Linked DNA regions of Candidatus Chlorohelix allophototropha. The protein of the gene in region 1 interacts with the protein of each later gene in a pairwise test. Links are inferred from orthologs where the notes say so. Each region holds a gene or a part of one and is shown on either strand. Other genes may lie near its edges. The genes, in order: ftsZ and rlmN.

Region 1 (6,340 bases):
TGGCAGATTTGCGCTTTACCGATAAGCCGGTTATAAGCTGATGTTCTTTAATAGTATTTTAGAAACAATCGGTAATACCCCGTTGGTAGCGCTGGACAGATTGGCGGAAGGCTTACCGGCAAGGGTACTGGCTAAGATTGAGTCGGTAAATCCCGGCGCAAGCGTTAAAGATCGTGCTGCGCTTCGGATGATTGAGGAAGCCGAGAAGCAGGGCTTATTAAAGCCGGGTGGTACGGTGGTCGAACTGACCAGCGGCAATATGGGTGCAGGGCTGGCGATAGTATGCGCCATCAAGGGCTATCGCATGGTTGCGGTGATGAGCGAAGGCAACAGTATTGAACGGCGCAAAATGCTGGCAGGTTTAGGCGCGGAGGTAGCGCTAGTGCCACAGGCGATTGGTAGCGTACCGGGTAAAGTTAGCGGCGAGGATTTGGCGCTGGTGGAAGAACGGACACAAGCGCTGGTGAAGGAATTAAATGCTTTTCGCCCTGACCAGTTTAATAATCCGGCGAATGCAGCGGCGCACGAACTGGCAACCGGAAAAGAGATATGGGAACAAACCGACGGTAAAGTAACTTCTTTTGTGGCAATTGCCGGTTCCGGCGGTAGTTTTGTTGGAACGGCGCGTGCATTGAAACACTATAACCCGGCTATCAAGTGTTTTGTAGTTGAGCCGGAAACAGCACAGGTAATCGGGGGCAAGCCCGTTACAAATTCGGCGCACAAATTGCAAGGCGCAGGTTATGCGCTGATGCCGCCTTTGTGGGATTCGGGGCTTTGCGATGGGACTATCGGGATAACAGATGAAAAAGCCACTTTTACTGCTCGCGCTTTGGCGAAGCAGGAAGGTATCTTTGGGGGCTTCAGCAGTGGCGCAAACGTAGCTGCCGCGCTGCAATTAGCAAAACGGGCGTTACCGGGCGACCTTATCGTAACGCTGGTATGCGATAGCGGATTAAAGTATCTGAGCACCGATTTGGTGGAGTAAACATATGGCTGTTAACCGTGAAAAACCCTTGGTGGGAATAGACATTGGCACTTCTAAAATCAGCTGCATTATCGGGCAGGTGACCAAAGATGGGCATATTGATATTACCGGATACGGAGTAAGCCCTAGCAAAGGGTTGGCTAAAGGCGTAGTGGTAAATATCGAAGAAACCTCGCAAAGTATCGCCAGTGCGGTGGAAAAAGCTGAAAGGCTTGCCGGAATAAAAGTTGGCGCGGCTAATGTAGGGGTAACGGGCAGCCATGTAAGCAGCATCAATAGTCGGGGCGTGGTTGCGGTGAGCAAATTCGATCGCGAGATAGGGCATGAAGATGTAGCAAGGGTAATGGACTCTGCTCGTGCAGTAGCTATACCGCCCCAGCGCGAAGTTTTACATGTTATCCCGCGCACCTACGTAATTGATGGGCAGGATGGGGTACGCGACCCAATCGGTATGAGTGGCTACCGTCTTGAAGTAGAGACTCATATTGTTACTGGAGCGGTCAGCATTTTGAATAACCTTTACAAGGCGGTACAGCGCGTAGGCATCGAAGTGGAAGAGTTGGTACTCGAATCGCTGGCAGCCAGCGAAGCGGTGCTAGGAGAGGCGGAGAAGCGTCTGGGTGTCGTGTTGGTGGATATCGGCAGCGGCACAACCGATATTGCAATATACATTGACGGTACTATCTGGCACACCGCGGTATTACCGATTGGCGGCAATCATATTACCAACGACATCGCCATTGTATTGCGTACTCCGCTTGAAACGGCTGAACGGTTGAAGACAAAGTACGGTGATGCTTCGGTAATCGGCTCTATGAAGGGTTATTACGGGGGTTATTACGGACACGATAACTGGAAATTGCGCAAAGTAGATGAGAATCCTAAAGTGGATGAACAGCCGGATGAAATGATCGAAGTGGAAGCTTTCGAAATCGGTAGTAAACAGCGCGTTTCCAGAAAAACTTTGAATGAGGTAATCTATGCTCGTGCGCGCCAGCTTTTTGAGATGGTGCAAGGCGAGATCAAGAAAAGTGGCTACGATGCGATGATCCCCGCAGGCATTGTGCTTACGGGTGGTTCTGCCAGTTTGACGGGTATTACCGATGCGGCGGCGCATATATTGCGAATGCCCGTTCGTGTAGGTGTCCCACGGGGGATGAGTGGAATGGGCGGAGACGCCTTGAACAATCCCGCCTACAGCGCCGGCGTGGGACTGGTGTTGTGGGGTCTGAAGAAGATGAACGGCGAAGATATTTTGCAGGAACCGCGCCGCGCCAGCAGTGGCGGCGGTGGGGTTGGCAGGAAATTTTCTGGCTGGTTGCGAAATTTTTTACCGTCACAATAGTAGTTAATCGGGACTTATAGCCGGGTATTGAGTTCCAAACTGGGTTTATCGGTCGGGGATAGCACAGTAATGGGGAGAGAGAAACCGGCAACAAGCGGGTTGCGTTAAAAGGAGATAACCCTAATGACATCAAAAAGGATGCATGATCAGCAGTTAATAAATAGCGTGGATCTGGAAAGCTTCGCGCAGATAAAGGTTGTGGGCGTAGGTGGCGGCGGTTCCAATGCAGTGAACCGTATGATTGAGAGTGGTCTTACCGGTATTGAGTTTTACGTAGTGAATACCGATGCTCAAGCCTTGCTCTATAGCAAAGCCCCTACCCGTATTCGGATTGGCGATAAAGTTACCAAAGGACTTGGCGCGGGCGGTAATCCGGTAATCGGCGCTAAGGCTGCTGAAGAAAGCAGCGAGGAATTGTTTGAAGCGCTAAAGGGCGCGGACATGATATTTATCACCAGCGGTATGGGCGGTGGTACAGGTACAGGCGCTTCCCCTATCATAGCCCAGATCGCTAAGGAAATCGGCGCGCTTACCGTGGGCGTGGTAACCAAACCGTTTAGTTTTGAAGGCAATCGCCGCAAGGCTTCTGCCGAAGAAGGCATTGCCCGCTTTAAAGAGCATGTAGATACCTTAATCACAATTCCTAACGATAGGCTGTTGCAGGTTGCCGATAAGAAGACCAGCATAGTAGAAGCCTTCAGAATTGCGGATGATGTATTGCGGCAAGGTATTCAAGGTATTTCTGATCTGATTACCGTTCCGGGCTTAATCAACCTCGACTTTGCTGATGTTAAGAGCATTATGACCGATGCAGGGTCTGCTTTGATGGCAATTGGACATGGTACGGGCGATAATCGTTGTATTGATGCCGCCAAACAGGCAATTGAAAGTCCTTTGCTGGAGCTATCAATTGAAGGGGCGCGCGGAGTGCTGTTCAATATTACCGGTGGAGATGATCTCGGTATTCTCGAAGTTTACGAAGCAGCGGAGATAATTCAGCAAGCCGCCGATCCTGACGCTAATATTATAGTCGGTGCAGTGATTGATCCACGTATGGGTAGTGAAGTGAAGCTGACGGTGATTGCAACAGGCTTTGATGCGGTACGCAAGCCGCAATTGCGCCCGGTGCAAGTGCCGCACTATACCAACCAACCGTTGCAACAGCCTTCCGGCAAGACCAACTACCAGCCTACTGCGCCGGCTGAGCCGTATCCTTATCGCCCTGCGGCTAACGATGATTTGGATATTCCGCCGTTCCTACGCTATCGCCAGAACCGCGGGAATCAGTAGCACCGATTTTGAGTTAAATAAACTACGGTTTTGTGAGAGATATCGCCCGCTGGTAACCGGGCGAATCGCCGCCTAAACCGGAACTCAAAATCACTTTTCAATGGACATATCTTTGTATTGACCTCTTATCCTAGACGCTACTAACGTCAATCCGGATAGGTGCGTTGATACATTCTCTTTTAACGCAAACCAAGCAGCGGTCCTCACAAGGGATCGCTTTATTTTGCTATAAAATAGCACAAATGTGCGCTTACTACAAGTAGTAATTCTCCACTTTTCTCAACACGCTAGTATTGACAGCGTATTGATTAATCGGCTACACTCAGCAGGTGAATACATCGTTGCAAAAATCACAAGATGGGCTTGAATTGCCCAACCGTACCCTGACCTTTGACCAGATTGACTGTGAGGTTAGTATTGAAGAGGTGGTCGGGGGTTTTGTGCCTACTCCCCGTTTTTCCCATGTTTCGTTTGAAAGCTATCGTCCTGACCCGAAGCAGCCTTCTCAAGCAAGTACACTACAACGGCTACGCGAATATGTGAGTGGGATACAAGCAGAGCGTGGCGAGCGTGGGGGTCTTCTTGGCTTTTTAAAGAAGAAAACGCCGGTTGCTATAAAGGGGCTTTACCTTGATGGTGGCTATGGGGTGGGCAAAACTCATCTTCTTGCTTCTGCCTATTTGGAAGCACCTGCCCCCAAAGCCTATCTTTCCTTTCAAGAACTGGCTTATGCGATTGGTGCTAAAGGGATGGCACCGGCAATAGAAGCTTTCAAACCCTATCGCCTCATCTGTGTGGATGAGTTTGAACTGGATGATGTGGGAAATACCATGCTCGCCAAAACTTTCATCCGAGGTGTGATGGAGGGTGGCAACACCCATATCTTGACCACTTCAAACACGCTACCAAGTGAGTTAGGACAAGGGCGTTTCAATGCGGATGATTTCAAGCGTGAAATCGGTATCATCGCCCAAAGTTTCGAGTCGATTAGGTTAGAGGGTGAGGATTATCGCCATCGTGCTTACGGTGAGAATGTCCTTTCGGAAGGTATTTATGCGTCTGATTCCGCTGCGCTGCACAACGCCTACACACACTATATGCCGCTTAAAAGCTCAAAGTTATATACCACTTTTGATGAATTGCTAAAACATTTGGCAGCGCACCATCCTATTCGCTACTCGCGCTTGCTTGTGCCACTGGAAGTAGTATTTATCGAAGGGCTTGCACCTTTCCACGAACAGATTGACGCGCTCCGTTTCGTACATTTCATCGACAAACTGTACGACCAGCGGGTAAAACTTGCGGTGTCGGCAAGATGCACACTACCAGACCTGTTCTTGCCGGAATATCGTGATAAAGGGTACGCTAAAAAGTATCGACGTTGCCTCTCTCGCCTACATGAGTTAATTTCAGAAGGAATATAAAATGCAATCTGAGCCTCGTGCCTGTGTGATAATCGGGGGTGGTGTAGCAGGACTGACTGCCGCTTTACATTTGACCGAGCGGGGATTGTTGCCGCTCGTGCTGGAGGCTGAACCTGCCTTTCTGGGTGGTCGTTGGAGTACAAAACCGGCAGTTGAGCTTACTTCTGCCGATGGGCGGCGCTGGAGCTTTCCTGCCGAACATGGGATTCATGGCTTGTGGTGGCAATACAAGAACCTCAAAGCGATGGCTGCCCGGCACGGCTTTATGCCGGAACTGGTTTTTGCAGATCGCCAGCAATGGGTTCACGGTGAGTCGAACGGTAAAATTCTACGCTGTGAGATGGGGCGAGGTGTGCGTCGTACTATACTTTGGCCTGCCCCTTTCCATTACGGCGCGTTGTCATTTTACCCCCCTTTCGTGCGGATGCTAACTTTCAGTGATATTTTCAAAATCCCGGTAGTGCTAGGTACTTTGCTGACTGCTACCGCGATTGACCCGTTGGTTGAAGGTGTAAGCTTAGAAGGTAAAACTGTTGCGGATTTGTGCAAAGGCTGGCCTCCGCGCATGACCGCATTTCTAGCAACTTTGGCGCGTAGTGGCTTATCGGCACATCTAGATCAGGTTCCGGCAGCGGGTTTTATTGCTTTCTTACGCTTTTATTCGCTGCTGCGGCGAGACAGCCAGCGTTTCCACTACTTGCCCACCGACCCGGAAACCGCGTTGATTGCGCCGATGGCAGAAAAAATTGTTCGGGCTGGTGCTGAGATTCGTAAGGACGCAAGGGTAGAACGGCTTGAACGTGTGGGTGAAACAGGTTGGGTAGTATTTCTGGAAAATGGGGAAAAAATCGAAGCATTGCATGTAATAGTGGCTACCGATGCGCCCGCCGCCAGCCGTATCTTTAACAATAGCCCAACCACCGCAGCGATTACTGCTGATATGAAATGGCCCGAAGGTCGCCATACGGGAGTCTTGCGCTTTTGGTTCTCCGAGTCGCCTCGCAAGCGCACTGCCGAAGCGGGTATTATCAGTGGCGATTTTATATTAGATAACTTTTTCTGGCTGCATCGTATTCTGAATTCGTTCAAAGAATGGCATACTGCAACGGGCGGTAGCGCTTTGGAAACTCATATTTACAGCCAGGAGACTCTTGATCTGGATGATGCGACGATTATTGCTCAGGCGCGGGAAGCGGTAGAGCGGATATTTCCGAAGTTGAAGGGTAAAATTTTACATGTCACCTTCCAACGCAACCCTCCCTCCCACACCCTTTTTGGAATTGGTTCTTTAGC
Region 2 (6,467 bases), 2.3 Mb from region 1 along the record:
TCGGATGATGCGGCTTTCCCGTTTAGTTTTATCTGGCACTTTGGCGGCGATATTAGGCAACGCACTATGCCGACTACCTACAATCCCACTGATCACCATCGCTAGAATTGTTAAATATTGTAATTCGCGCCCCTGCGCTTGTGGGTGGAGTTGCAACAATTGCTGTTTTATGGCACGATGTCGGCGAAGGTTGTCACTCATTTTGGTATCCTTTTGCTTTCTACTTTGGTCGGTAAGAAAACTACAGTTTACCACTCTGCCTCAACCTTCTCCTCCTTTTCCTCTCCTTTATATCTGTACGGTAGCAAATTTGTCCTTGATCGTTATGTTAATTGTTAGGTTTTCCTGTTAAAATAGAGTAGTTAATCAATAAAAAGGAACATAGTGGTATCTATTTTATGACAGAAAAAACCAACTCAAACGCAGAATCGGCAAATACCGCAATTGCCGATAAAGTACTAGTAGTTGACGATGAGTCCGATATAAGGGTTTTGGTTGAATATCATCTTAAACGCGCCGGATACAATGTACTGGTGGCAGAAGGTGGTAAACAAGCAATTGAGATTGCGCGCAAAGAAAACCCGGTGGTTGCCTTGTTGGATCGAATGATGCCAGAAATGGACGGGGTAGAAGTCTGTCGCCAGTTACGCCAGATTAATCCGAGCATGTTTATTATGATGCTCACTGCCTTGGACACGGAGGATCAGAAAATTCTCGGTCTAGAAGCGGGCGCAGACGATTATGTTACTAAACCCTTCAGTGGACGCGAACTGGTAGCACGTGTAAACGCAATGATGCGGCGCAACAAAATCCAGGCTGAAATAATCTCAGTACCTAAAGCCACCGAAGCTCCTTCTCAAACCGGGTTGATTATAGATTCAGAGCGAAGGCAGGTTTGGAAGAACGGGCAGGAACTGGATTTGACCAAATTGGAATTTGACCTACTAAAATACCTACATGATCATCCCGGATTGGTTTTCAGCCGCGACCAATTATTAGAGCAAATCTGGAATTATGATTACTTTGGCGATGGGCGCGTAGTAGATGTACACCTAGCGCGTCTGCGTAAAAAGCTAGAGGAAGACCCTTCCAACCCTCGCTATGTGCAGACTATTCGGGGAGTCGGCTATAAGTTTTCGAATAAACCTTAACCACTTTGCTTATCCTAGCAGTAATGGTAAAATTTCTCCCGTAACCAGTGAGGCTACGGGATTTTTTATTGATTGGATGTATAAATGCTACCGCAGGATTTTCAGGCAGATCTAGCCGAAATAGAAAATATAAATATTGCCACCGCTTCTATACCGCTTACCCAGACAAGCAAACCGCTGCCTGATTTGCTTGCGCTTGAGCGGGATGAATTGAAAAATGTTGTTTTGAGCTTCGGGCAACCTGCCTTTCGCGCTAACCAGATTTGGGACTGGCTATATCGGAAATTCGCCGCAGAGTACAGCGAGTTGGGCAACTTGCCTCGCCCTTTGTTGGAAAAATTGCAGGGAAATTATCGCCTTGCCCCGCTGGAAGTGATAGCTGAAAAAGTTGCGCATGACGGACAAACCCGTAAAGCTCTTTTCCGGCTATGGGACGGCGCGGAAATCGAAACGGTATTAATGCTTTACTCCGATCGCGCTACTGTATGCGTTTCAACGCAGGCTGGCTGCGCGATGGCTTGCTCTTTTTGTGCTACCGGCTTGATGGGTTTGAATCGTAACCTGACGGCGGGGGAAATCTTGCAACAGATCTTGCACTACGAGCGTTTCCTGATAAACACCGAAGATCAAAAATTGACTTTGGGGCATAAGCGGGTTTCCAACCTTGTGTTTATGGGAATGGGCGAACCGTTGGCAAATTACCTGAACCTCTGGAAAGCGATTCGACGCTTGCATGACCCGGATGGTATCAACCTGAGCGCCCGTAAAATGACCGTTTCCACGGTGGGTTTACCCCAAATGATAAAACGCTTCGGGCAAGAAGAACTGCCGGTGAATCTAGCTCTTTCGCTGCACGCCCCAAATGATACGCTACGCAGCCAGATGATGCCTATCAGTCGCCGTTATCCCATCGCCGAGCTAATCGAGGCTTGCCGGGATTATATCGCCAATACCAATCGCCGCCTCAGTTTTGAATATACACTGGTAGAAGAGGTTAATGATACGGTGGCTTGTGCGCGAGAACTGGGCAAACTCATCAAAGGAATGTTATGCCACGTAAACCTGATTCCGATGAATCCCGTTCCCGGTAGTAGCCAGCGCGGTTCTGATATAAATCGAGTTAAGGTTTTCCAAGCAGAATTGACTCGTTATGGTATTCCTAACTCGGTGCGGGTGGAGATGGGACGCGATATTCAGGCGGCTTGCGGACAGCTAAAGGTAGCGCAAGACGGTAAACACAGCCGTTTGAGTCAATAACCCACAAGGTACTTTCAGAAAATATAAGCAATGGGCAAACTGATTTATTTTGACGCATTTTCCGGTGTAAGCGGTGACATGACACTCGGCGCATTGCTGCATGCCGGAATGCCGCTTGATTACCTCAAAGCTGAACTGGCAAAACTCGGTGTAGCTAATTACCATCTTGAAATGAATCGAGTCGAGCAGCATGGCATCAGCGGGATAAAGCTAGATGTAATTTTAGAGCAACCGGAACTGGAAACGCAGCGCCATCTCCGCGAGATACTCGCTATTATCGAAAACAGCGCATTGATTGATAGAGTCAAGGATAGAGCCTCTCGCATTTTCCGGGCGTTGGCAGAAGCCGAAGCGCAGGTTCATGGAGTACCGCTTGAACAGGTGCATTTTCACGAGGTCGGGGCAGTAGATGCTATCGTGGATATTGTAGGGACGTGCCTAGGCTTCGAATATTTCGAAATAGAGCATTTTTATTGCAGCGCATTACCGCTGGGTAGCGGCTTTGTAAATACGGCGCACGGAATTCTGCCTGTGCCTGCCCCTGCCACCCTGCAATTGCTGGCAAACGCCGGGGCTATTTTGTCGCCCCAAGTAACCCTATCCAATGGTAGCCAATACCCTGCCCGCAGCGAAATGGTAACGCCTACAGGAGCGGCAATTGTAACAACCTTGTGCCGCTTCACCCAACCCGCTATGCAACTGGAAAAAATCGGCTATGGCTTCGGGAGTCGCGAATTTGATTGGCTAAATGCGCTGCGCCTGTGGCTAGGAGAACCTCTGCCAGAAACTGAGACTCATAAAACAATACAGTTAACACAGGAATCGCTTACTAGCGACCCTTTTGAACATGACGAAATTTGCGGACTAGAAACCAATCTTGACGATATGAGCGCGGAAGGCTTGGGTTATCTGATGGATAAATTGCTGGCAGAAGGCGCACTAGATGTTTACTTCAGCCCTATCCAGATGAAAAAAAACCGCCCCGGTGTAATGCTAGGCGTGCTGGCAAATACCAGCGATGAAGCGCGTATTGCCGAGCTTATCTTGAAAGAAACCAGCGCCTTTGGCGTGCGAGTAAGCCAATATCGCCGTTACAAAGCCGGGCGCAATTTCCGAGAAGTGGAAGTGGCAGGCTCAAAAGTACGGCTCAAGCTCAAGTTTCTCAACGGCATAGCGGTAGAAGCCGTGCCGGAATACGAAGATGTAGCGGCAATCGCACGCCGCACCAAGAGACCATTCCGTGAAATTTATGAAGCAGCAAAAAACACAGCCGAAATAAAAAATCCCCCTCCGGCATAGCAGGGGGAAACTCCGGTACTAGCCATAAATTAACCGCGATTTTAGTCTTTTTTATTAAGTTGAGCGGCAGATTCCACCTTACCATCACGTTTGAGCAACTTCTTGAGGCTATTCGTAAAGCGCATCCGGTTATCTTTTTCCTTGAAAATATGGTATATCCCCGGCGCAACTGAAACTAAAATAATCAAGAAAATAATTGGCAACAGGAATTTATCTATATCCGGTATCACCTGACCCAAGAAATAGCCAGCGAGAGTGATACAAACTGCAAATACGAAAGCGCCCACCACATTGTAAGCTAGAAATGTGGCATAGCGCATTTTGCCCATGCCCGCTACAATCGGCGCGAAGGTGCGCACAATCGGCACGAAACGCGCCAGCAGAACTGTTTTGCCACCGTATTTATCGTAAAATTTTTGAGCGCGAATAATATGATCCTTATGGAAGAAAAATGAATCTTCCTTGTTAAATAACTTCGGACCAAACTTGCTGCCTGTCCAGTAACCTACACTATCGCCCAAAACAGCGGCAATAAAACATAGGGGAACCAGTAACCAGATATCAAACCAACCCTGAGAAGCAAAAAACCCGGCAGTAAAGAGCAAACTGTCACCCGGAAAGAAAAAGCCGAACAGCAAACCCGACTCGGCGAAAACAATCAGCACTATGCCGAACAAGCCTAGGGTTTTGATAAGATAAACAGGATCGAGGAAGAAGCCGCCTTCTTTGGCAACAACGTCTGTTGCTGCAATTACATCATAGTCAAGAAAAATTGTCAGTTCCAAATCCCGCAAACTCCTTCTCGGTTATATTTATTAAATTTTCCCACAAAAAACCGTTCACCATCCCTTGTAGTCGATGGTTAAGCTTAACAACAAAGCTCTCGACAGGTGAGCGGCAAAAAGGATATGTCAAATTTCAATGAAAGCGGAGGCTTATTCCTTGCCTTTGCCGCCTACAACCGAAGCAGCAAGGCGTTCTTGCTTGCGCTTTTTCAGCGAATTGTACACAAACCAAACTACTAGAAGTAGAATTACAGCAATGATGGGGTAATCTAACCAGCCGATTGAGTTGCGAACCGACTCAAATTGTGCCCCCAACACAAACCCTACCCAAGCTAAAGCCAGCGACCAAATAAATGAACCTATAAAGGTTAAAGGTAAAAATATGGCAAGATGCGTGCGTACCACACCGGCAGGCAAACTTACAAATGTGCGTACCACCGGTAGCAAACGAGAAATAAAAGTGGCAAGGGCGCCCCAACGATCGAGCCATCGTTCGGCAATTTCCAGATGCCCAACGTTAATCAGCACATACTTGCCGTATTTAACTACCAGAGGTCTGCCGCCAAAGAGTCCGATATAGTAGCCGATTATAGAGCCGATTGTGCAGCCTACACCACCGATTACACCAGCCCAGACCAGTTGCAGCCACACGGGAGTATCACCGGCAATATTGGTCACCAGCAACCACCCTGCCAGCGGCATAATAATTTCGCTGGGTAGCGGAATCATCATGCTTTCAATTGCCATCATCGCTATTACGCCCCACCAGCCAACACTATGGTAAAAAGTTGTCAGGAAGTCGATCAGCCAGTTTTCAAGACCCTTTAACACAATTAATCCTCCGATAAATAGTAAAAAAACCACTATTTCCAAAATAGTGGTAAAGCGGGGTTTTGTCAATAAAAAATTATTACAGTCAGGTTAAAAACTATTCTCTAGTCCAACGCCAATACAAGACTACCGGGATTAATGCCAGAATTGAGGCAACCAGCAAACCCACATTTGAGATAGTACGGAAAATCCAAAGCGCTACCCACATATTACTATCTCCGGTTAGGTTCGGATACAAGTAAATATTCGCGACATAGTGCGGTATGGAGAAAGTCAAAATCAACAACCAACCCGCAATGCGAGTAAGTCCTTCTACCGGGGGTTTTTGGATAATTTCTAACAATTCTCCCAGAATACGAGCAAACCAGAAGAGCGCCAGAGCCAATATAATAAAGCCTATATCCAGCAGTAAAGCCTGGAGTTGTTGTTGCTGGAATAACTCTATAACATTGCCGAATACGGTCATCGCCTATGCCTCCCTTTACTCAGCCGCCAGTATATCTTTGGCAATATTGCGAAATACATTGATAACCGCAGCACAGGCTATACCGGAGATGAATAACGAGGTAAAACCAATCCAGCGATCTTGATCGTTTAAACTGCCTCTGGAAATGAAAGCTAGAATTGTAACAACGTTATAAACCATAATTCCGATTGGGGCTAGCAACAACAACTGCCAGTAGGTGCGTTGTTGAGCCAAAGTCTCAAAGCGGCGGGCAATTACCGCTATCATCACGAATACCAGAAAAAGTATCAAACCGCCAACGATAGTAATAACATTGGTAGCTTCATTCAGCAAGAAATTATATTTTTCACGAGGTTGTGGCACTGCGCCGCCCGGCGAAACCGATTCGTGAATGGTAAAGATACCCGGTTTATTTACATCGCGCGCGCCGGTCGGTGGAGTTCTCCCTAGACTTTTGGGATTATCACCCCCAATAGAAGAAAGCGAAAGATTTACCGAACCGGAAACGCCAATTTTATTCAATAAGCTTTGCGAAGGGTTACCCCACCCGACTTGATCAAGCAACTGACCTCCCTGCAACAAAGTAATGGCATCATCTTTGGGGTCAAGATCACCCAGAACACTTGAACCATCAAAGGGTACAGCTTTAGAAGAGGGAAAGGCGGCTTTGAAGTTCGA

Evidence for each region.
Region 2: the proteins of ftsZ (region 1) and rlmN interact in binary tests that used the Escherichia coli proteins (3 or more experiments, as listed by UniProt). The link is inferred for Candidatus Chlorohelix allophototropha from one-to-one orthologs.

The regions. Positions count from the first base shown.
Region 1 is NZ_CP128399.1:2,450,110-2,456,449, reverse strand. The notes cover bases 1,745-4,539. They hold ftsZ (cell division protein FtsZ), read left to right. Parts: upstream 1,745-2,456; coding sequence 2,457-3,623; downstream 3,624-4,539. Other genes in these bases: zapE (cell division protein ZapE), read left to right, coding at 3,965-4,539; ftsA (cell division protein FtsA), read left to right, coding at 1,745-2,333. Also shown: OZ401_RS10805 (cell division protein FtsQ/DivIB), read left to right, coding at 1-41; OZ401_RS10800 (PLP-dependent cysteine synthase family protein), read left to right, coding at 41-988; more of ftsA, read left to right, coding at 993-1,744; more of zapE, read left to right, coding at 4,540-5,047; OZ401_RS10780 (FAD-dependent oxidoreductase), read left to right, coding at 5,049-6,340. UniProt on the Escherichia coli protein: Essential cell division protein that forms a contractile ring structure (Z ring) at the future cell division site. The regulation of the ring assembly controls the timing and the location of cell division.
Region 2 is NZ_CP128399.1:110,445-116,911, reverse strand. What follows is about bases 400-3,321. They hold rlmN (dual-specificity RNA methyltransferase RlmN), read left to right. Parts: upstream 400-1,235; coding sequence 1,236-2,408; downstream 2,409-3,321. Other genes in these bases: larC (nickel pincer cofactor biosynthesis protein LarC), read left to right, coding at 2,439-3,321; OZ401_RS00530 (response regulator transcription factor), read left to right, coding at 400-1,151. Also shown: OZ401_RS00535 (IS4 family transposase), read right to left, coding at 1-201; more of OZ401_RS00530, read left to right, coding at 399-399; more of larC, read left to right, coding at 3,322-3,707; OZ401_RS00515 (DedA family protein), read right to left, coding at 3,749-4,492; OZ401_RS00510 (DedA family protein), read right to left, coding at 4,643-5,323; OZ401_RS00505 (hypothetical protein), read right to left, coding at 5,421-5,789; OZ401_RS00500 (lamin tail domain-containing protein), read right to left, coding at 5,805-6,467.